4 regions of the Delftia sp. WSY_22 genome follow, and region 1 is predicted to be linked to each of the others. Evidence: predicted binding sites of a transcription regulator. Region 1 holds the regulator's gene; each other region holds the start of a gene.

The links. The regulator FNR, encoded in region 1, switches genes on or off when oxygen is low (the NO sensors DNR and NnrR bind a similar motif). The targets are predictions, from matches to a motif close to TTGATNNNNATCAA.
Region 2: clpB (ATP-dependent chaperone ClpB) is a predicted target of FNR. The motif match lies at 2,420-2,433, and genes of this name have one in related genera.
Region 3: ACF8NF_RS12035 (hemerythrin domain-containing protein) is a predicted target of FNR. The motif match lies at 3,153-3,166, and genes of this name have one in related genera.
Region 4: azu (azurin) is a predicted target of FNR. The motif match lies at 4,049-4,062, and genes of this name have one in related genera.

The regions. Positions count from the first base shown of each region.
Region 1 is NZ_JBICKN010000059.1:489,801-495,070, forward strand. It holds gene hemN (oxygen-independent coproporphyrinogen III oxidase) at 1-1,123, opposite strand, end outside; gene fnr (fumarate/nitrate reduction transcriptional regulator Fnr) at 1,285-2,004, shown strand; gene ACF8NF_RS27990 (hypothetical protein) at 2,086-2,373, opposite strand; gene ACF8NF_RS27995 (FixH family protein) at 2,556-2,870, opposite strand; gene ccoG (cytochrome c oxidase accessory protein CcoG) at 2,928-4,382, opposite strand; gene ccoP (cytochrome-c oxidase, cbb3-type subunit III) at 4,460-5,270, opposite strand, start outside.
Region 2 is NZ_JBICKN010000006.1:311,538-316,807, reverse strand. It holds gene moaE (molybdopterin synthase catalytic subunit MoaE) at 18-479, shown strand; gene ACF8NF_RS02045 (DMT family transporter) at 489-1,382, opposite strand; gene ACF8NF_RS02040 (AraC family transcriptional regulator) at 1,487-2,395, shown strand; gene clpB (ATP-dependent chaperone ClpB) at 2,529-5,141, shown strand; gene ACF8NF_RS02030 (hypothetical protein) at 5,172-5,270, shown strand, end outside.
Region 3 is NZ_JBICKN010000019.1:17,411-22,680, reverse strand. It holds gene ACF8NF_RS12055 (MlaD family protein) at 1-824, shown strand, start outside; gene ACF8NF_RS12050 (ABC-type transport auxiliary lipoprotein family protein) at 838-1,506, shown strand; gene ACF8NF_RS12045 (CsbD family protein) at 2,030-2,248, shown strand; gene ACF8NF_RS12040 (hypothetical protein) at 2,393-2,980, shown strand; gene ACF8NF_RS12035 (hemerythrin domain-containing protein) at 3,227-3,727, shown strand; gene ACF8NF_RS12030 (MarC family protein) at 3,761-4,408, opposite strand; gene ACF8NF_RS12025 (SDR family oxidoreductase) at 4,422-5,174, opposite strand.
Region 4 is NZ_JBICKN010000018.1:198,559-203,828, forward strand. It holds gene ACF8NF_RS10755 (DUF4132 domain-containing protein) at 1-2,408, opposite strand, end outside; gene ACF8NF_RS10760 (alanyl-tRNA editing protein) at 2,801-3,523, shown strand; gene ACF8NF_RS10765 (hypothetical protein) at 3,569-3,850, opposite strand; gene azu (azurin) at 4,186-4,644, shown strand; gene ACF8NF_RS10775 (hypothetical protein) at 4,815-5,270, opposite strand, start outside.

The sequences.
Region 1 (5,270 bases):
CGCGCCGCACCAGATCATCGCGCGACAGTGCCAGGCCGCGCACCACGGGCAGGTGGCCGGCGTCGATGGCGTCGTAGTACTCCTCCAGCGTCTTGGCGTTCTGGCTGTAGCTGGCCCCCACCTTGCCGATGGCCGACACGCCCAGCGCAATCAGGTCGCAGTCGGGCTGGGTGCTGTAGCCCTGGAAGTTGCGATGCAGCCGGCCCTGGCGCTTGGCCACGGCCAGCGCGTCCTCGGGCAAGGCGAAGTGGTCCATGCCCACGTAGACATAGCCGCCCTCCATGAAGGCCGCGATGGAGCGCGAGAGCATGGCCAGCTTGTCGGCGCCCTGGGGCAGGTCCTCGGCCGCGATGCGCCGCTGCGGCTTGAAGCGCTCGGGCAGGTGGGCATAGGCATAGAGCGCGATGCGGTCGGGCCGCAGCGCATTGACCTGGGCCAGCGTGCGCTCGAAGGACTCGGGCGTCTGCTTGGGCAGGCCGTAGATCAGGTCCACGTTGATGGAGGCAAAGCCCAGCTGCCGTGCGGCCGCTACCAGCGCGAACACCTGCTCGGCCGGCTGCACGCGGTGCACGGCGATCTGCACCTGTTCGTCGAAGTCCTGCACGCCGAAGCTCAGGCGGTTGAAGCCCAGCTCCTTGAGCACGGCCAGGCGTTCGACGCTGACGGTGCGCGGATCGACCTCGATGGAGTATTCGCCGCCCGGCTCCAGCTTGAAATGCTCGCGCAGCAGGGCCATCAGCGTGCGCAGCTCATCGTCCGAGAAGAAGGTGGGCGTGCCGCCGCCCAGGTGCAACTGGCTGACGGCCTGGCCCTTGCCGCAATGGGCCGTGTGCAAGGCCATCTCGCGCGCCAGGTAGTCCAGGTAGACGGCAGCGCGATCGTGGTGGCGCGTCACGATCTTGTTGCAGGCGCAGTAGTAGCACAGCGACTCGCAGAACGGCACATGCACATACAGCGACAAAGGCATGGCCCGCGCTGCGGTACTCGATTTGCGGTGCTCAAGTGCCAGGATATAGTCTTCAGCACCGAAAGCCTCCACGAAACGATCGGCCGTGGGGAACGAGGTGTATCGGGGCCCCGGTACGTCGAAGCGACGCAGCAGCTCTGGGGTGACAGCGGTCATGGGTTTTTTCCTCTAATGTCGTCCACTGTGCCGCAGCCCATTGGCCGCGTCCTTGACTCATATCAAGAGTTGTTCGCGGCAGTGCTGCGACAATTTGATCCAACTCATCGCCATCCACGAGGTCACCGCCGGCGCACTGCTGCGCCGCTGATGTTTACTCCATGAACCTTCAGACCATCAAAGCATCCTGTTCCAATTGCAACCTGCGCGAGCTGTGCATGCCCATGGGCCTGGATGCCGAGCAGATGCAGCGCATCGACGACATCGTGGCCACGCGCCGCAAGGTCAAGCGCGGCGGCCTGCTGTTTCGCAACGGTGAGTCCTTCACCTCGCTGTACGCCATCCGCACGGGCTTCTTCAAGACCTGCGTGGCCACCGAGGACGGGCGCGACCAGGTCACGGGCTTTCAGATGGCCGGCGAGATCATCGGCCTGGATGGCATCGTCAACGACCACCACACCTGCGATGCGGTCGCGCTGGAAGACGCCGAGGTCTGCGTCATGCCCTTCGACAAGCTGGAGGACCTGTCGCGCGAGGTCACGGCCCTGCAAAACCATGTGCACAAGGTCATGAGCCGCGAGATCGTGCGCGAGCATGGCGTGATGCTGCTGCTGGGCAGCATGCGTGCCGAGGAGCGCCTGGCCGCCTTCGTGCTCAACCTGGTGCAGCGCCTGCACGCCCGGGGCTTTTCCAAGTCGGAACTGGTGCTGCGCATGACGCGCGAGGAAATCGGCAGCTACCTGGGCCTGAAGCTGGAGACGGTGAGCCGCACCTTCTCGAAGTTTGCCGAGGAAAACATCATCGAGGTGCGCCAGCGCCATCTGCGCATCCTGGACACGGACGCGCTCAAGCGCATCGTCAACAGCCAGCAGTGCCAGTGAGGCCGCAAGGCCCCGCCCCCCGGCAATGAACAAGGCCCGCGATCGCGGGCCTTGTTCATTGCCATTGCAGTGCACGCAGGTTCAATCGCGCCCCAGGCCCTGCATGGCCAGATTTGGGTCCGGCTCGGAGACCACGCCGTCGTTGAGATCGTGCGTGGAGCGTCCCAGCATGGTGGTCATGAGGCTGGACAGCATGGTCACGCCCCAGAAGGCGAAGAAGGCCAGGGTGTAGATTCCCTGCCGCGACCAGCCCAGGTCGCCGAGCCAGTGCAGCTCCAGCGGGTCCACGAAGGCGAATACCAGCATCTCCATCACGGCGGCGGCCAGAAAGGCCGGCCAGGCAATCCACATCCAGCGTTGGGCCAACATCAGCGATCTCCTTGAGCTGTCGAGGGGTGGCTTTCATTGTGCGCGCCGCCCGCGCACCGTGCCAAGCCCTGCGCACCCTGCACTGCCTGTAGGAAACCCTTGGCCCTCGCGCATGCTGGAGATGCCATCCACCATGCAAAAAAGGCCGCGACTGCGGCCTTGTGCACGGCATTTTCCTGCGTTCAGCGGTCCGTGGGATGGTCCTGCGCGGGCGTGGCCGCGTGGTTGCGGCCGGTGACCGCGGGCGCCAGGCTCTTGGGCACTTCGCGCACGCCATCGGCACGCTCGTTGATGGTGATGCCATTTCGGTAATAGTCAGGATCGATCACGGGATCGGCGCCATTGATCGCAATGACGGCCGTGACCACGCCGGCCACCACGACGGCGGCCGGGCCGGCCACCACGAGCCAGACATGGGCGAACTTCCACCAGGGCTTGCCGGCGTCCGGATGCGAAGGGGCCGTGGCGGGCGCGGAGACTGCGGGACTGGAAGACATGGATAACCTCTTTCTTTCAAACAGCCGGCGCAGCCTGGGCGGCGCCGGCCAGACATATCACCGGGGCACCAGGAAGACGGCCTTTTCGGACGCGCGTCCCGCGCCTGAATGCACGGCATCGATATCGAAGAATACGGTGTGCGAGCCCGGCTCGGCGGAACCGTAGGGAATCTGCAGCCGCGCCGCAATGCCGCGCGTCTCGGCCGGGCCGACCTCGACCTCCTGCTCGGACGCCAGCTCCAGCCCGTCGAGGCCATGGGCGCTGATGCGGTAGCGCTGGGCCTGCTCGGTGGCATTCATGATCTGCAGGCGGTAGACATTTTCCAGCTTGCCGCCCGCGACGATGCGCGACAGCGATGCCCGGTCGCGTATCACGTCGACCTTGACCGACTGGCGCAGCGCCAGGCTCACGATCATGGCCATGCTCAGGCCGATCAGCACGGCCGAGTAGACCAGTACGCGCGGACGGAAGATGCGGCGCAGCACCTGGGCCCGCCGCCACAGGCCGGCCATGGCGTTCTGCGTGGTCAGCCGGATGAGGCCGCGCGGATACTCCATCTTGTCCATGATGGAATTGCAGGCGTCTATGCACAGACCGCAGCCTATGCATTCGTACTGCAGGCCGTTGCGGATGTCGATGCCCACGGGGCAGACCTGCACGCACATCTTGCAGTCGATGCAGTCGCCCAGGCCCTGGGCCTTGTAGTCCACCTTCTTGGTGCGCGGCGCGCGCGGCTCGCCCCGGCCCGTGTCGTAGCTGACGATCATGGTGTCGCGGTCGAACATGGCGCTCTGAAAGCGCGCATAGGGGCACATGTACTTGCAGACCTGCTCGCGCATGTAGCCGGCGTTGCCATAGGTGGCGAAGCCGTAGAACAGCACCCAGAAGACCTGCCAGCTGCCCTGCAGCGCCAGCAGCTCGCCGCCCAGCTCGCGGATGGGCACGAAGTAGCCCACGAAGGTGAAGCCGGTCCACAGGGCAATGGCAATCCACAGCAACTGCTTGAGCGACTTCTTCCAGAGCTTTTCAAAAGTCCAGCCGTTCTTGTCCAGGCGCATGCGCGCGCTGCGGTCGCCCTCGACCTTGCGCTCCACCCACATGAAGATTTCGGTGTAGACCGTCTGCGGGCAGGAAAAGCCGCACCACAGGCGACCGGCCACGGCCGTGAACAGGAACAGCGCCAGCGCCGAGATGATCAGCAGGCCCGCCAGGTAGATGAAATCCTGCGGGTACAGCACCAGCCCGAACAGGTAAAAGCGCCGCGCACCCAGGTCGAACAGCACCATCTGGCGCTGCCCCCATTCCAGCCAGGGCAGGCCATAGAAAACCAGTTGGGTGAGAAACACCAGAGCCCATCGCCAGCGTGCGAAGACACCGCTGATGGAGCGCGGGTAGACCTTCTTCTCGGACTCGAACATCGACACCAGCTGGCCCGGGTCCGGGTCGGCAGGCGTGATCGGAATGACTTTGCGGGGAGGCTTCCCGGCATCATCCCCGTTCTCGGGCTTCATGGTGGGTTCCTTGGTTTTTTGGAATATCTGAAAACTCAAAAGGCAAAAAGGCGGCGCCGCAGCGCCGCCCCCTGTCCTTATTGACGGACTGCGCCGTCTTTGTGCGACATGCCCCAGACATAGGAGGCAAGCACCGCGATCTGCGCCTCGGTCAGCTTGTCCTTCTGGGCAGGCATCTCGTTGTGCTTGCCGTTGTTGATCATGGCCGTGATGGCGGCCTCGCCCCAGCCGTGCAGCCAGATGTCATCGGTCAGGTTGGGCGCGCCCAGGGCCTGGTTGCCCTTGCCGTCCATGCCATGGCAGGCGGCGCAGGCCGTGAACTTGGACTTGCCCAGCGAAGCCTTGAGCGAGTCGTGCGGGCTGCCCGACAGGCTCAGCACATAGTGCGAGAGGTTGCGCACATCGTCGGGCGTGCCGACGGCAGCGGCCATGGGCGGCATGATGCCGATGCGGCCCGCCGTGATGGTTTCCCTGATCTTGTCGGGCGTGCCGCCATGCAGCCAGTCGCCATCGGTCAGGTTGGGGAAGCTCTTGCCGCCGCGTGCATCCGAGCCGTGGCACTGCGCGCAGTTGTTCATGAACAGGCGCTCGCCGATGGCCATGGCCTGGGGGTCCTTGGCCATGTCTTCGGTGCTCATGCTCGTGAACTTGGCGTACAGCGGCTCCAGGTCCGCGCGGGCCTTGGCCATCTCGTTTTCATAGGCGCCCAGCTGCGTCCAGCCCAGCTTGCCCGCGAACGAGCCCAGGCCCGGATAGGCCGCCAGGTAGGCGAAGCCGAACACCGAGGTGATGATGAACAGCCACATCCACCACTTGGGCATGGGGTTGTTCAGCTCGCGCAGGTCCTCGTCCCAGACGTGGCCCGTGGTGTTGTCGGCCGAGGGGACC
Region 2 (5,270 bases), on a different contig from region 1:
CCTGCGACAATGCGGGCATGCAAGCAGCCCGTGTATCCATCCAGACCGAGGATTTCGACGTATCGGCCGAACTCGCCGCCCTGCGCTCCGGCGACGCCCGCGTGGGGGCGGTCTGCAGCTTCATAGGCACCGTGCGCGACCGCAACGAGGGCGCCACCGTGGCCAGCATGGAGCTGGAGCACTATCCGGGCATGACCGAGAAATCCATCGAGGCCATCATCGACGAGGCCGTGCAGCGCTTCGGCATCCATGGCGCGCGCGTCATCCACCGCATCGGCCCGCTGCAGCCCATGGACCAGATCGTGCTCGTGGCCGTCACCGCATCGCACCGGGGCATGGCTTTCCAGGCCTGCGAATACATCATGGACTACCTCAAGTCGCTGGCGCCTTTCTGGAAGAAGGAACAGACGCCCGAGGGCGCGCGCTGGGTGGATGCGCGCGTCAGCGACGAAGAGGCGCTGGCGCGCTGGCGCCAGTGAGCTGACGCTTCAGGCCCTGCGCAGTGCGGCACCCCGCAACCATTGCGGCGGCCGGAACACCAGCAGGTTGCCGAACATCACCAGCAGCAGGCCACCCACGGCCAGCGGCGTCCACACATAGCCTTCGAAAAGTGCCGAGATACTGAGCGCAACGATGGGGAACAGCACCGTCGCATACGCCGCCTTCTCGGGGCCCAGGCGTCCGACCAGGGTCAGGTAGGCCGTGAACGCGATCACCGAGCCCGGAATGGCCAGGTACAGCCAGGAGCCCACATAGGTCCAGCTGGCATCGAAGCGCCAGGGCAGGCCTGCCACCAGCGCATAGCCGGTCAGCAGCAGCGTGCCGGCCAGCATGCCCCAGGCATTGGTCTGTGCGGGCCGCCAGCCCATGGACTGCAGCGAGGCCGACAGCATGTTCCCGCAGGAAAAGCACAGCGTGCCCAGCACCGCCCAGGCCAGGCCGGGCAGGCTGGCATGCCGGCCTTCTCGCAGCTCGGGCCAGAACAGCGCCACCAGGCCTGCAAGGCCGAAGAGGCTGCCGGCCAGCACATGGGGCACCAGCCTGCGGCCGTGGATGATGCGCGCCAGCAGCGCGTTCCAGAGATTGGCGCTGGAGAACACCACGGCGGCCAGGCCGCTGGCCAGCGTCTCGCTGGCATGCATGAAGCACACGAAGTTGAAGCTGAACAGGCACAGGCCCTGGGCCAGCACGCGCGGCAGCGCCGGGCCGCGTGGCACGCGCAGCTGGCGCGACCAGGCCAGCCAGGCGAACATCAGCACGGCGGCCAGCGCAAAGCGGTAGGCAATGGACAGCTCCACGGGCACGGTGCCCAGCTGCAGCTTCAGGGCGATCCAGGTCGAACCCCAGATCAGCACGACCAGGGCATAGAGGGTGGCAGTCATGGCCGGTGATGATGGCGCCGCAGGCTGGGCGGGCATGGCAGATTCCTGCGGTTTGATGGCCTGGCGCCATGCGTCGGTATGGCTGCGGGACCACAATCGCTGCCATGACGCCCACGCCGCTGCCCGAGCTGCCCTCCAGCCACCTGTGCCAGGTGCTGTCACGCTCCAAGGCCCGGCTGCAGCGGCGCGTGCGCCTGAGCGAGGGGGTGGAGCTGGCCGTCTGGGCCAATGTGGACGACGAGGTGCGCTACTGCCAGCCAGGCCACCACACCCTGTCGGTCTACCTGGCCGGCGGCGAGGGCTCGCAACTCAAGGCGCGGCCCGAGGCCATGGGGGCGCCGGGGCGCATCTGCATCTTCACGCCAGAGGATGAATCGCACTGGCTGGTGCGATCGCCCGTGCAGTTCCTGCACCTGTATGTGTCCGACCTGGCCTGGGCGGGGCGCGTGGTCCGCATGCTGGATGCCGAGCCCCGCTCGCGCACCTTGCGTGCGCAGATCTACGGGGACGATCAGGCCTTCCACGCCGGTGCCCGTGCGCTGATGCAACTGGACTGGCAGGACCCGCAGCAGCAACTGGCGGCCGATGCCATTGGCCAGCAGCTGGTGGACCGGCTGGTGCTGCAGTCCGCCACGCCGCGCCAGCTGCAGGCGCTGCAGCGGCCGCTGGGCGGGCTTTCTGCGGCCGTGCGGCGCAGGGTGCTTGCCCATATCGAGGCGCATCTGCATGACTCCAAGGCCGTGTCGCTGCCGGCACTGGCGAGACAGGCCTGCCTTTCCGAATTCCATTTCGCGCGCATGTTCCGCCAGAGCATGGGCTGCACGGTGCACGAATGGGTGCTGCAGCAGCGCCTGGCACGGGCACGGCGCGCCCTGTCTGCGCGCAACGTGCCGCCGCTGGCCGAGCTGGCGCTGGATTGCGGTTTTTCCAGCGCCAGCCACCTGGTGCGCAGCTTCCGGGCGCATTTGGGCGTTACGCCTACGCAGTTCTCGATCTTTCAGCGCAATGCTTGAAAAGGATGGCCGGCCTCGCCGGCCTTGATCTGGCGCAAGCGTCTGTCCTTGCGGGCCGGGCATGGCTTGAAATTTGCCCTGCCGGTATCAGATAAATCGCAATGACCCTGTTTCAGGAGCGAAAAGAAACACCATGCGAATCGACAAACTGACAACCAAGTTCCAGGAAGCCCTGGCCGACGCGCAAACGCTGGCCCTGGGCGGTGACCAATCTAATATCGAACCCCTGCACCTGCTCGTGGCGCTGCTGCGCCAGGACGACGGTCCGCGCTCGCTCTTGCAGCGCGCCGGCGCCAACGTGGGCCAGCTGCAGGCCGCGGCCGAGAAGGCTCTGGCCGATCTGCCGCGCGTGCAGCACCAGGACCAGGTGCAGGTCGGCTCCGAGCTGGGCCGGCTGCTGCAGGTGACCGAGAAGGAAGCCCTCAAGCGCGGCGACCAGTTCATTGCCAGCGAGCTGTTCCTGCTGGCGCTGACCGACAGCAGCGGCGCCTCCACGCGTGCGGGCCAACTGCTCAAGGAAAGCGGCGTGACGCGCTCCAGCCTGGAGTCGGCCATCAACGCCGTGCGCGGCGGCCAGACCATGGACAGCGCCGAAGGCGAAGGCCAGCGCGAGGCCCTCAAAAAATACACCATGGACCTGACCGAGCGCGCGCGCATCGGCAAGCTCGATCCGGTGATCGGTCGCGACGACGAAATCCGCCGCTCCATCCAGGTGCTGCAGCGCCGCAGCAAGAACAACCCCGTGCTCATCGGCGAGCCCGGCGTGGGCAAGACCGCCATCGTCGAGGGCCTGGCCCAGCGCATCGTGGCCGGCGAGGTGCCCGAAAGCCTCAAGAACAAGCGCGTGCTGTCGCTGGACATGGCGGGCCTGCTGGCCGGCGCCAAGTACCGCGGCGACTTCGAGGAACGCCTGAAGTCCGTGCTCAAGGAAGTGGCCCAGGAAGAGGGGCGCATCATCCTGTTCATCGACGAGATCCACACCATGGTCGGCGCCGGCAAGGCCGACGGCGCCATGGATGCGGGCAACATGCTCAAGCCTGCGCTGGCGCGCGGCGAGCTGCACTGCATCGGCGCGACCACGCTCGATGAATACCGCAAGTACATCGAAAAGGATGCGGCGCTGGAGCGGCGCTTCCAGAAGGTGCTGGTCGAGGAGCCCTCGGTCGAGGACACCATCGCCATCCTGCGCGGCCTGCAGGTGCGCTACGAGGCCCACCACGGCGTGGACATCACCGACCCGGCCATTGTGGCCGCGGCCGAGCTGAGCCACCGCTACATCACCGACCGCTTCCTGCCCGACAAGGCCATCGACCTGATCGACGAGGCTGCGGCCAAGATCAAGATCGAGATCGACTCCAAGCCCGAGGTCATGGACAAGCTCGAGCGCCGCATGATCCAGCTCAAGATCGAGCGCGAGGCCATGAAGAAGGAAAAGGACGAGGCCTCGCAAAAGCGCCTGCAGCTGATCGAGGAGGAACTCGGCAGCCTGGAGCGCGAGTACGCCGACCTCGAAGACGTGTGGAAGAGCGAGAAGGCCAGCGCCCAGGGCTCCGAGCAGATCCGCAAGGAGATCGACCAGATCCGCATCCAGATCGAGGAGCTCAAGCGCAAGGGCGACTTCAACAAGGTGGCCGAGCTGCAGTACGGCAAGCTGCCCTCGCTGGAAAAGCAGCTCAACGAAGCCCAGGCCAGCGAGCAGGGGCAGGGCGGTGCGCCCGCCCACAGATTGCTGCGCACCCATGTGGGCGCCGAGGAGATTGCCGAGGTGGTCAGCCGTGCCACGGGCATTCCCGTGGCCAAGATGATGCAGGGCGAGAAGGACAAGCTGCTGCGCATGGAAGACCGGCTGCATGACCGCGTCGTCGGCCAGGACGAGGCCATCTCGGCTGTGGCCAACGCCATCCGCCGTTCGCGCTCGGGCCTATCCGATCCCAACCGGCCCACCGGTTCCTTCCTGTTCCTGGGCCCCACGGGCGTGGGCAAGACCGAGCTGTGCAAGGCGCTGGCCGGCTTCCTGTTCGACAGCGAAGACCATCTGGTGCGCATCGACATGAGCGAGTTCATGGAAAAGCATTCCGTGGCCCGCCTGATCGGCGCGCCGCCCGGCTACGTGGGCTACGAGGAAGGCGGCTACCTGACCGAGGCCGTTCGCCGCAAGCCCTACAGCGTGCTGCTGCTCGACGAGGTGGAGAAGGCCCATCCCGACGTCTTCAACGTGCTGCTGCAGGTACTGGACGACGGCCGGCTGACCGACGGCCAGGGCCGCACCGTGGACTTCAAGAATACGGTCATCGTGATGACGAGCAACATAGGCTCTTTGCTGATCCAGGCCATGGTCGGCGAGGATTACGATGATGTGAAAGACGCGGTCTGGGGGGAACTCAAGAACCATTTCCGACCCGAATTCCTCAACCGTATCGACGAGACCGTGGTGTTCCACGCGCTCGACGCGAAGAATATCGAGTCGATCGCAAGGATTCAGCTCAAGCTGCTGGAGCGGCGTTTGGAGAAAATGGACCTTGCGCTGCAGGTGTCCGACCAGGCACTGGCCGAACTGGCCAAGGTGGGCTTCGATCCCGTTTTCGGGGCCCGGCCGCTCAAGCGCGCGATACAGCAGCGGATCGAGAATCCGTTGTCGAAACTGCTGCTTGAAGGGCGCTTCCCGCCCAAGAGCACGATTGCGGTGCATGTGGACCCGGTACAGGAACCGGGCGTATTCCGGTTCGATGCGGCAGACTCCGCCTGACGCACCGGGCCAGCCAAGAAAGGCTTTGCTTTGAACGATTTCGTCGCCACCCTGACCCGCTGGGCCGTTCGCATCCTGCTGATGCTTGTGGGCCTGGTCTTCTTTGTCAGCCTGCTCACCGCGGCAGCG
Region 3 (5,270 bases), on a different contig from region 1:
GCGGCCTGCAGGCCCAGGCCGCCGTGCGCTACAAGGGCGTGGCGGTGGGCAAGGTCACGCGCATCGGGTTCGATCCGCAGACCAATGGCAATGTGCTGATCCGCATCGCCATCGGCGTGAACACGCCCATCACGCCCACCACGTTCGCCGTGCTGGGCTACCAGGGCGTCACGGGCCTGGCCCATGTGCAGCTCGATGATGCGGACCAGCCCCAGCCCCAACTGCCCCCGGGCCCCAGCGGCCTGCCGCGCCTGCCGCTGCGCTCTTCGCCCCTGAGCATGCTGGCCGACCAGGGGCAGGTGCTGCTGGAGCGCGCCGATGAAATCTCGCGCCGCCTCAGCGACATGCTGGACACCGACAACCAAAAGCGCGTGAGCCAGGCGCTGGAGAACATTGCTGCCGCTGCCGCAGGCGTGCAGCAGCTCACGCAGAACCTGGACCGCACGCTGTCCACCCAGGTGCCGCAGCTCGCCGCCGACGCCCACAACACCCTGCAGTCGCTGGAGAAGGCCAGCAACGGAGCCGCTGCCGTGGCGTCCGAGCTGCAGCAGACCGTGCGCCGCGTGAACGCGCAGGACGGGCCGCTGGAGCAGATCGCCCAGAGCACGCGCGCACTGACCCGCATGGCCGATTCGCTGGGCCGCAGCACGGTGCCGCACGCCAACCGAGCGGCCGATGATGTCTCGCGCGCCGCGCGCCAGATGGGCACGGCCGCCAGCCGCTTCAGCGACAACCCGCAGGCCGTGATCTACGGGCCGGGCCAGGCCCGTCCGGGGCCGGGCGAGCCCGGCTTCGTCGCCCCGTCTGCAGCCACCCAGCCCTGACCGAGGAACCCGCATGTCCCCATCTCGCAAGACCGCCGTGGCCAGCGCTGGACTGGCCGCCGCCCTGATCCTGCTGGCCGGCTGCTCGGCCCTGCCGCAGCCCCCCGCCCAGCCCGCGCGCTATGACTTCGGTCTGGCGCCGCTGTCCACGCCCGCGCAGTCCGCCACATCCGCAGCCCCGCAGGCACGCACGCCGCTGGCGCTGGCCGATGTGGAGGCTCCCGCCCTGTCCGACGGCAGCACGGCCATGTTCTACCGCCTGGCCTATGCCAACGGCCAGGAACTGCGCCCGTACCAGCTGGCGCGCTGGAGCCAGCCTCCTGCACTGCTGCTGCAGCAGCGCCTGCGCAGCCAGCTGGGCCTGCAGCGCCCCGTGCTGGCCAGCAGCGAAAGCGTGGCCCAGCCGCGCCTGCAAGGCGCCGTGCCCACGCTGCTGCGCGTGGACATCGAAGAGTTCAGCCAGGTCTTTGACGCGCCCGGCTCCAGTGCCGGCGTGGTGCGCCTGCGCGCCACCCTGGTCGAGCAAAGCGGTGCTGTGGACCGCCTGCTCGGACAGAAGGTGTTCGAGGTGCGCAGTCCTGCAGCTTCGGGCGATGCGGCGGGCGGCGCCCAGGCCCTGGCCAAGGCCACGGATGCGGCCATTGCGCAGATCGATGCGTGGCTGGGGCAGCAGGGGCACTGAGCTGCTGCTGGATTTCCAGCCCATCCATTCTCTTGAGAACGGCTGGTGGGTGCATTGCATCCGCTGGCCGTTTTTTGTTTTCGGCAACTGGCTCTGCAAGCAAGTGGACTTTTTCTGCCCCTGCCGGATGGTTGCTTTTCGAGGCCGGGTCTCGGCCCGGCAGCCGACTGCCCATTTCTTGATTCGCCAAGAAAGGTCAGATCACGAAGCAAGCCTGTCCTTCGGCAGGCTTGCAACCCCGCAACCGCCACGGCGCAGGTGCGGACATAGGGGGAAAAGGCTGGGTACTCAGGGCAGGGGCGGGCCGCGCCTGACCCAGCGCTTCCCGCGCGTCCGTCAGGGGCTGTAGTCCCGATCCCACCGTCTCGGCTGCCCCTGGGACGACCGTCAACACTAGGTCCAGACTACGGCGCGCGGCGCGCAGGTTTTTTACAGTGGAACCGTCGCTGATGCAGATCGCGGCTTTGAAAAAACAAGGCCTGATTGCACGGCACGACTTCAACATCACTGAAAGGACCAAGCCATGAATGAAGACCGCATCAAGGGCAACTGGAAGCAATTCACCGGCAAGATCCGTGAGCAATGGGGCAAGCTCACCGATGACGATCTGGACGTGATCGCCGGCAAGCGCGAGCAATTCCTGGGCAAGCTGCAGGAGCGCCAGGGCCTGGCCCGCGACGCTGCCGAAAAGCAGCTGACCGACTGGCAAAAGCGCAACCCCGACTTCCGCTTCGAAGACTGACGAGGGTGGACCCCGCGGGTGGCGGATGCCCTGGCCGGCGCCACCACCCGCTCCCCGACAGCCAGCGTGCCTGAGGGCACGCACCAATGGCCCGCCGCCGCAGGCACCAAGGGCCGGTTCAGTACAAATACAAGGAGTTCCATCATGCAAACACCGCAACGCTTTCGCCACATGCTGTCCGCCGTCGCCCTGGGCCTGATGGCCTCCGGCGCCATGGCCATGACCAATGCCGAGCACACGGCCGCCAAGAACCAGATCGAGGCCGACTACAAGGCTGCCAAGGAACAGTGCAAGCCGCTCAAGGACAACGCCAAGGACGTCTGCGAGAAGCAGGCCAAGGGCCAGGAAAACGTCGCCAAGGCTGAACTGGAATCGCGCCGCAATCCTTCGCCCAAGAACAGCGAAAAGGCACTCAAGGCCAAGGCTGATGCGGACTACGACATCGCCAAGGAAAAGTGCGATGACCTCAAGGGCGACGCCAAGGACGTCTGCGTGAAGGATGCCAAGGCTGCCCATGTGCGTGCCGTCGAAGCCGCCAAGGTGAACAAGGCCCAGGCCGAACCTGCCGCCAACTCTGCCGCCAAGGCCGCCAACGTGGCCGAGACCCGCAAGGACGCTGCCGAGGAAACCCGCGAAGCCGACTACAAGGCTGCCAAGGCCCGTTGCGACACCATGAGCGGTGACGCCAAGGATGCCTGCGTGGCGGATGCCAAGCGTAAATATGGACAGTAAGCTCCCCCTGAGCGGCTGACGCCGCTTCCCCCTCTCTACCCGCTTCGCGGGGGAGGGGGACGACGCCCTCGCCGCGAGGCGGCTCTTGCTTGGCGTCCCTGATGTTGGGGCGCGCCAGTTTTATCCGCCTTGACCAAGCCCCGCTCGCGGGGCTTTGCTGTTTTCGGGTTGGCTGATGTGGGTCAAACGGGTTGGGCGGTGCTGTTCCTAAGCTGCAGTCTTTCATGATGAAGGCAGGAGAAGCATATGGCCGTGCTGGAATGGAGCGGAGCGCTGGCATTGGAATTGCCGGCCATGGACGAGGTGCACCAGGAGTTCGTGCTGCTGCTGGCCGAGGTGGAGGCGGCCGATGATGCGCAGCTGTGCGTGCGCTGGGATGAGTTGATCGCGCATACGCAAGTGCACTTCGACCAGGAAGACCGCTGGATGCAGTCCACGCGGTTCACCAGCACCAACTGCCACAGCCTGCAGCACAAGGTGGTGCTGCAGGTGATGCGAGAGGGCGCGGCCAAGGCGGCAGCGGGGGATCTGGCCGTGATCCGCAGCATGGCGGGCGAGCTGGCGGCCTGGTTCGTGCACCATGCGCAGACCATGGATGCGGCGCTGGCCCTGCATCTGCGCAGCGCGGGCTTCGATCCCGCCACGGGCTCGCTGGCCCACCCCGAGGCCTTGCCCGAGCAGCCCATCACGGGCTGCGGCGGTGCCTGCGACGGCAGCGCCGACCGCGCGCGGGCCGTGCCGGCCTGATCCGGCGGGCCTTCAATCGGCCAGCCAGCCCGTTCAGGGCACGATCGCGGGCGAGGCCAGGATGGGGAAGATCTTCACCAGCCCGCCCGCCATCACCTCCACGGCCAGGGCCGCGAGGATCAGGCCCATGAGCCGCGTCATCACGTTGATGCCGGTCTTGCCCAGCACGCGCGCAATCGGGTCGGCCAGCGAAAAGCAGACCATCACCACCAGGGCCACCACCACGCCATAGCCCACCAGCGCCAGGTGCTGCCAGATGGTGCGTGCCTGGTCGGCATAGATCACCACGGTGGACATGGAGGCCGGCCCCGTCAGCAGCGGAATCGTCAGCGGCACCACGGCAATGCTGTTGCCCATGGCGGCCTTTTCCGCGCCTGCCGCCAGAGTGGGCGCGTTGGGCCGTTCCTCGGCCGGGCGGGCGTTGAGCATGTTCATCGCGCTGATCAGCAGCAGCAGGCCGCCGCCCACCTGGAAGCTCTGCAGCGAGATGTTGAAGAAGTCCAGCACCTGCAGCCCGATGATGGCGCAGGCCGCGATCACGCAGAACGAGGCCAGCGCCGCCGTGCGAATGGTCTGCTGGCGCTGCTGGGCGCTGAATCCCTCGGTGTAGTGGATGAAGAAGGGGACGATGGCCAGCGGGTTGATGATGGCCACCAAAGTGATCAGCGGTTTGAGGTCCATGGTTGCCTTGGAGCTAGAGGTTGCCGCCCGAGATATCGACCAGGCTGCCCGTGGTGTAGTGCGAGCCGTCGGACATCAGCCAGAGGATGGCGTCGGCCACCTCCTCGGCCCTGCCGCCGCGCTGCATGGGCACGTTGGGCGCCAGGCGCTCGACGCGGTCGGGCTGTCCGCCGCTGGCGTGGATGTCGGTCTCTATCAAGCCGGGCCGCACGGCGTTCACGCGTATGCCCTGGGCGGCGACTTCCTTGGCCAGGCCCAGCGTCATCACGTCCAACGCGCCCTTGGCGGCCGCATAGTCCACGTACTGGCCCGGTGCGCCCAGCCGCGAAGCGATGCTGGAGACGTTCACGATGGCGCCACCCCGTCCGCCGTGGCGGGTGCTCATGCGCCGCACGGCCTCGCGCGCGCAGATGAAGCTGCCGATGGTATTGACGCGGAACATGCGCTCCAGCCGCTGCACGCTCATCTCGGCCACGGTCTGCGCGCGGTCCACCACACCGGCGTTGTTGACCAGGGCATCCAGCCGGCCGAACTGCGCATCCACCGCACCGAACAGGGCCAGCACCTCGGCTTCGTCGCCCACATCGGCCTGCACGGCCAGCGCGCGGGTGCCGGCCAGTTGCACGTCGGCCACCACGGCCTCGGCCGCATCGCGCTGGTGCTGGTAGCTGATCACCACGTCCCAGCCCCGGTGCGCTGCCATGCGTGCCGTTGCGGCGCCTATGCCGCGGCTGCCGCCGGTGATGAGCACGACTTTTCGTTCCATCGAATGTCTCCTGTGAAAGAATTGCCGCACGGGCCGGCCCGCCGCCATTACAGCATTGCGGGGCGCGTCCGCCCACCGGGAAATCACAACAGGTTC
Region 4 (5,270 bases), on a different contig from region 1:
TCGGCCAGGCGGAAGCTGGTGCGCGCAAGGCCCGGCGCATCCTCTGCGCGCCAGATCAGGCTGCGCCCCACGATGCGCAGCAGCGGGTGGGCCACGAACAGCCGCTGCCAGCGATCCAGCGGCCAGCGCTTGCCGCTGACCAGGGCCGCCAGCATGCGCGGCGCCTGCTGCTTGACCACGGTCTTGAGGCTGGTGGACAGGGTCTTGAGCTGCGCAGTGGCGGCCTCCCATTCGGGCTTGAGCGCCTCGTCCTTGACCGCAGGAATGGTCTTGCTGGCCTTGTTCCTGTCGTTGATGACGCGCAGGCTCAGATCGCCCTGCAGCTCCACGCGGTAGCTGTGCGGCCCGACCGTGACCGTCAGGCCCTGGCCCAGGCCGAAGTCGGGGGTCAGCTCGTCGAAGAGCTCGGGCACGCTCATCTTGCGGCGGGCAGCGGCGGCACGCAGGGCGCTGCGCGCCGTGCGCTGCACCTGGTCCTTGAGCGAGCGCGATTCGGAGATCTCCTGCACGCGCAGCAGAGCGTAGAGGCTGTCCACCTCGCCCAGATGCTCGACAGCGGCGGCCGCGCGCTGCAGGCGCGGGCGGTTCCAGGCCTGGACGGCGGCCACCAGCGCATCGACCACGCGGTCATCGGCATGGCCGGGCAGCAGCCTGAGCGCCCAGCGCTGCTTGGGTTCGCCCTCGCAAGCAATCCATTGCTGCACCAGGGCCAGCGCCAGGCGGGCACGGTTGTCGGCCGGAATGCGCGCCAGCAGCTCGTGGGCCAGCGGCGGCAGGCCGCCTTCGGCAATGGCGGATACGTGCAGCAGCACGCGGGCCGCGTGCTCGGACAGCGGCGCGCACAGCGCCAGCAGCTCGGGCGTGTCGAAGGGCTTGATGGCCGCGCTCAGGCGCTTGATGGAGGCGATCTGGGCTTCCAAGTCCACGCCGCCAGCGGCAGACGCTGGCGATGCGGCATCCGCCTGGCTTTCTTCCGATGCCGAGGCGCCCTGCCCGGTCAGGCCCAATTGGTTCAGCCGCTGCTGCACGCTGCTGGCCGAGGCCGCATCCAGCTTGCCGCCGGCCAGCAACTGCGCCAGCAAGGGACCGACGGCGGGGTCGGGGTGGGCCAGCAGCACGTCGCGGCAGGTCAGCAGCAGGTTCTTGGGCGGCTTGTTCAGCCAGCCGGCATCCACCAAGCTGGCCAGCGGAATATGGGCGGCCAGGCCGGCCATGGCGGCGCGCAGGCCCTTGGCGCTGCTGCCTGCGATGAGCGGGGTCAGGGTGGGCAGCGTGGCCTTCAGGCTGGCGGTGTCGAACGCGGGCAGCACATTGACCAGGTCCTTGACAGGCACCTCGGCCAGATCGGCCGGGCGGCGGGTCACCAGTTCGCGGATCGCGCTGCGGTAGCGGCGCAGCTCGTCCTCGCGGTCGCAGTGCTGGGCAATGGCCGGCAGCAGCAGGGGCAGCAAGGCGGCATCGTCCTGCTTCATGACATGCATGGCCAGCGCCAGGCTGATCCGATAGCCGCCGTTCTCACGCAGCTGCCTGGCAAAGGGCGCGGGATCCTCGGCCACCAGGCGGTCCAGCAGCTGCAGCGCACGGGTACGCTCCCCGCCCTGGGCATGGCCCAATTGGCCCATCAGGGTGCCCGCCAGTTCCTCACGCCGTGGGGCATCTGCGCTGGCCCAGCGCTGCTCCATCAGGTCCGGATCGCCTATGTAGGTCTGGTCATACAGCTCGGGATGCGCGGCAAAGAAGCCCATCCAGGACTTCCAGCCCTGCCCCTTGGGCTGCTTGGGTTGGCGCTCTTCGCGGTAGTGCACTATCACATCGGCGAACAGCTTGCCGCCCACGGCGGCGTAGCGCTGCAGGTCGGCATCGTTCAGCTGGGCGATCAGCCGCTTCCAGGGCGCGTGGTACTCGGTGTCGGGCTTGTACTCACCTTCCTTGCGCAGGGCCAGCGTCCAGTCCAGCGTGGCCGTCACTTCCTCGTAGGGCATGCCTGGATAGCAGAGCCAGGGCACCAGGTTGCCCAGCACCATGCCTATGCCTTTGAAGACCGGCAGATCCGCGCTGCGGGCATGGGCCAGCCATTGCTCGGCCATCACGCGCACTTCGGCGGCCACCTTGGCATTGGTCAGCTTCTCGCTGAGCCCTGCCGGCGCATGGCCGCGCGGCACCGTGAGCCGTGCCAGGGCCAGCCAGCGCTCACCGTCATGTGTCCAGGGCGATTCGCTGCTGTTCAGGCGCCCCAGCATGTAAAGGCAGCGCTCCTCGCAATCACGCAGGAAAACCTGCACCTCATCGGCCCGCCCGTCATGAAGCCGGGCATCAAGTTCGGCGGCAAAGGCCTCTTCGCTGAGGCCTTCGTCCAGCCGGTCATAGAGATCGCTCAGGGAAGCTGCGTGAAGATCGGTAGTGCTCATAAAGATGAGGAGATGAACAATGTGGGCAGCCGCAAACCGGGGCCTGCCGGGATGGAGACGGGGGTGGAGCCTGCACGGGATGGACGCAAAGGTTCTTGATCCATTCGGACAGTTCCTCGGAAAACTCACAGATTCATGCCCTGCGTATGTCGTCAGCTTCGGAAAAATCTGTAGCGCCGTCGGCAAGGAATGCGCCATTGTTCAGCGGCACGCGCGCGGCGCGGGCGCCGATCTTGTCAGGTCGCGGACCCGGGCACTTGACAGGCTGTCAAGCAGCCGACTGCCACCGCTGCGGGCCATGGACTGTACTGGGGACTTTTCGCCCAGGCGTACTGCCCGGCCCCGCCATGCCGCCGATACCATGGACCGCGACATGACCCCGGAGACACCCCATGCCCATGCCCCTGTCCCAGACGCACAAGCTCTTTGACGACGACGCCTACCTGGACCGCTGCGAAGCCACCGTGATCGCGGTCAGCCCCGAAGGCATCGAGCTGGATGCCACGGTCTGCTATGCCCGCAGCGGCGGCCAGGCCGGAGACACCGGCACGCTGATCCTGGCCGACGGACGCAGCCTGGCGGTCATCGACACCGTCTATGCCGATGACCGCCAGCGCATCCTGCATGTGCTGCAGACCGATGCGCCGCCCCAGGTCGGCGAGCGCGTGCAGGTAGCCATCGACTGGGACAGGCGCCACCGTCTGATGCGCCTGCACACCTGCCTGCACCTGCTGGGCGTGCTGGTGCCCGTGCCCGTGACGGGCTGCAGCATCTCGCCGGACTCGGCACGCCTGGATTTCGACCTGCCTGAATCCACGCTGGACAAGGCCGATCTGACGGAGCGCCTGAACGCCCTGATCGCCGACAGCCATGCCGTGAACGTGGACCGCATCACGCCCGAGCAATTGGCCGCCCAGCCCGACCTGGTACGCACCGCAGGCGCGGCGCCCCCGGGCGGCACGGCGACGATCCGCATCATCGACATCCCCGGCCTGGACCGCCAGCCCTGCGGCGGCACGCATGTGCGCAGCACGGCCGAGATCGGCACGGTGGCCGTCACCAAGATCGAGAAGAAAAGCCGCACGAACCGGCGCGTGGTCGTGCAGTTCGCCTGAGGCCTGCCGGACCTGCCTGGCCTGCCTTGGCTGCCGCCCCGTGCCTCAGGACATCCAGGACCTGGGCGCCGAGGGGCCACCCGGCTCACGGGACCCCTCGCCGCCCGGAGCCACCCCTTCGGGCTGGCTGCCGGACTTTCGCATCAGCTGCAGGATCTGATCGAGCTTGTCCTGCTCGACGGCGATCGAGTGCAACCTGAACAGCACGTACGGAATGAGGACGCTGGCACAGGCCATGCCCGCCAGCGCCGTCTGTTGCTGGGAGCTGTCGACGAAGAACGCCGTCAGCAGAAAGATGGCGCCAATGACAGCACCTATGAAAACCATCACTCTCATAAACCCCCTCTATGTTCCGCAATCGTACCCAAATGTGACTGAGGTGAGTAGAGGCATGCGAGCTGTGGGGTTGCCCGTCGCCAAAAGACGACGGACGGCAGGTGATTCCCGGCGACAGCCACCGCGCATACCCTGCCGGCGTGACGCCATACCGCATGCTTGGAGCGCAGGTCTTCGAACTGTTTTGACTTGATTCAAATCAACCCGCCCTCCCCCATCCTGTCTATGCTGGAGGCAGCCATACAAAGCATCCATGGCGACAGACCGCCTGCCGGTCCATGGCCACCGGATGCCAGCCACCTCACCCGCTTTTCAAGGAGAAAACAATGGCAATGCAATGGAAACCCGTCCTCTTGGCCCTCGCAATGACTGCCGTCGCCGCACCTGTGCTGGCCGCCGACTGCGCCGTCGAGATCGAAGGCAATGACGCCATGCAGTTCAACAAGCCCACCATCAGCGTGCCCGCCAGCTGCAAGCAGTTCACGGTCAAGCTCAAGCACGTGGGCAAGCTGCCCAAGACGGCCATGGGCCACAACTGGGTACTGAGCAAGACGGCCGACCTGCAGCCCGTGGCCAATGACGGCATCGCCGCCGGCGCCGCCAAGGACTTCGTGAAGGACAAGGACGCCCGCGTGATCGCCCACACCAAGGTGATCGGCGGCGGCGAGACCGACTCCGTGACCTTCTCCACCGCCGCCCTGAAGGCGGGCGAGGCCTACAGCTACTTTTGCTCCTTCCCCGGCCATTCCGCGCTGATGAAGGGCACGCTGACGCTGGCCAAGTAAGCCGGCGATCTGCCTTGGCCCGGGACCTTGCGCCCCGCGCCCTACCCGGCGGCACTTCGGTGCCGCTTGTCGTTTCCGCCCCTCACATTTGCGGGACCGGGCAAGCCACGCTTGCCTGGCCTGCCGGTCCCTGCCGATGCATGCCGATCCGTGCCGTTGTGCGCTGTCTCTCAGTGCCGGCTGGCGGTCCTGCCGTGCGGGCGGCCCTGCATTTCCATGCAACCCTTTTGCATCAGGCGCAGCAGCAGCTGGGTCCAGCTGGCGTCGGCCCATTTGGTGCTTTCCAGCACCAGGGACCGTGCCGACTGCAGGCCGTCGCCGGGCTGCAGCTCCACGCGGAAACTGCCGCGTTCACGCTGGGCCGTGACGGCCACCACGCTGCCCAGCAGGGCGATATCGAGGGAAGGGCGCGGGCCTTGCGGGCCGTCCAGGTCCACGCGCAGCACGCAGCCGGGGCGCAGTTCGTAGGTCCAGCGGTGGTCGGCATGGCCGGCCGCGCCCATGGCGTTCATTTCGGCAAGCCGCTGCTCCTGCGTCATGTCGTAGGGGCTGATGATGGGCGCCTGCTGCTGCGGGTAGCCCTGCACGCCGTCCAGGCAGGCGGCCATGAAGACCACGGCCGCCGC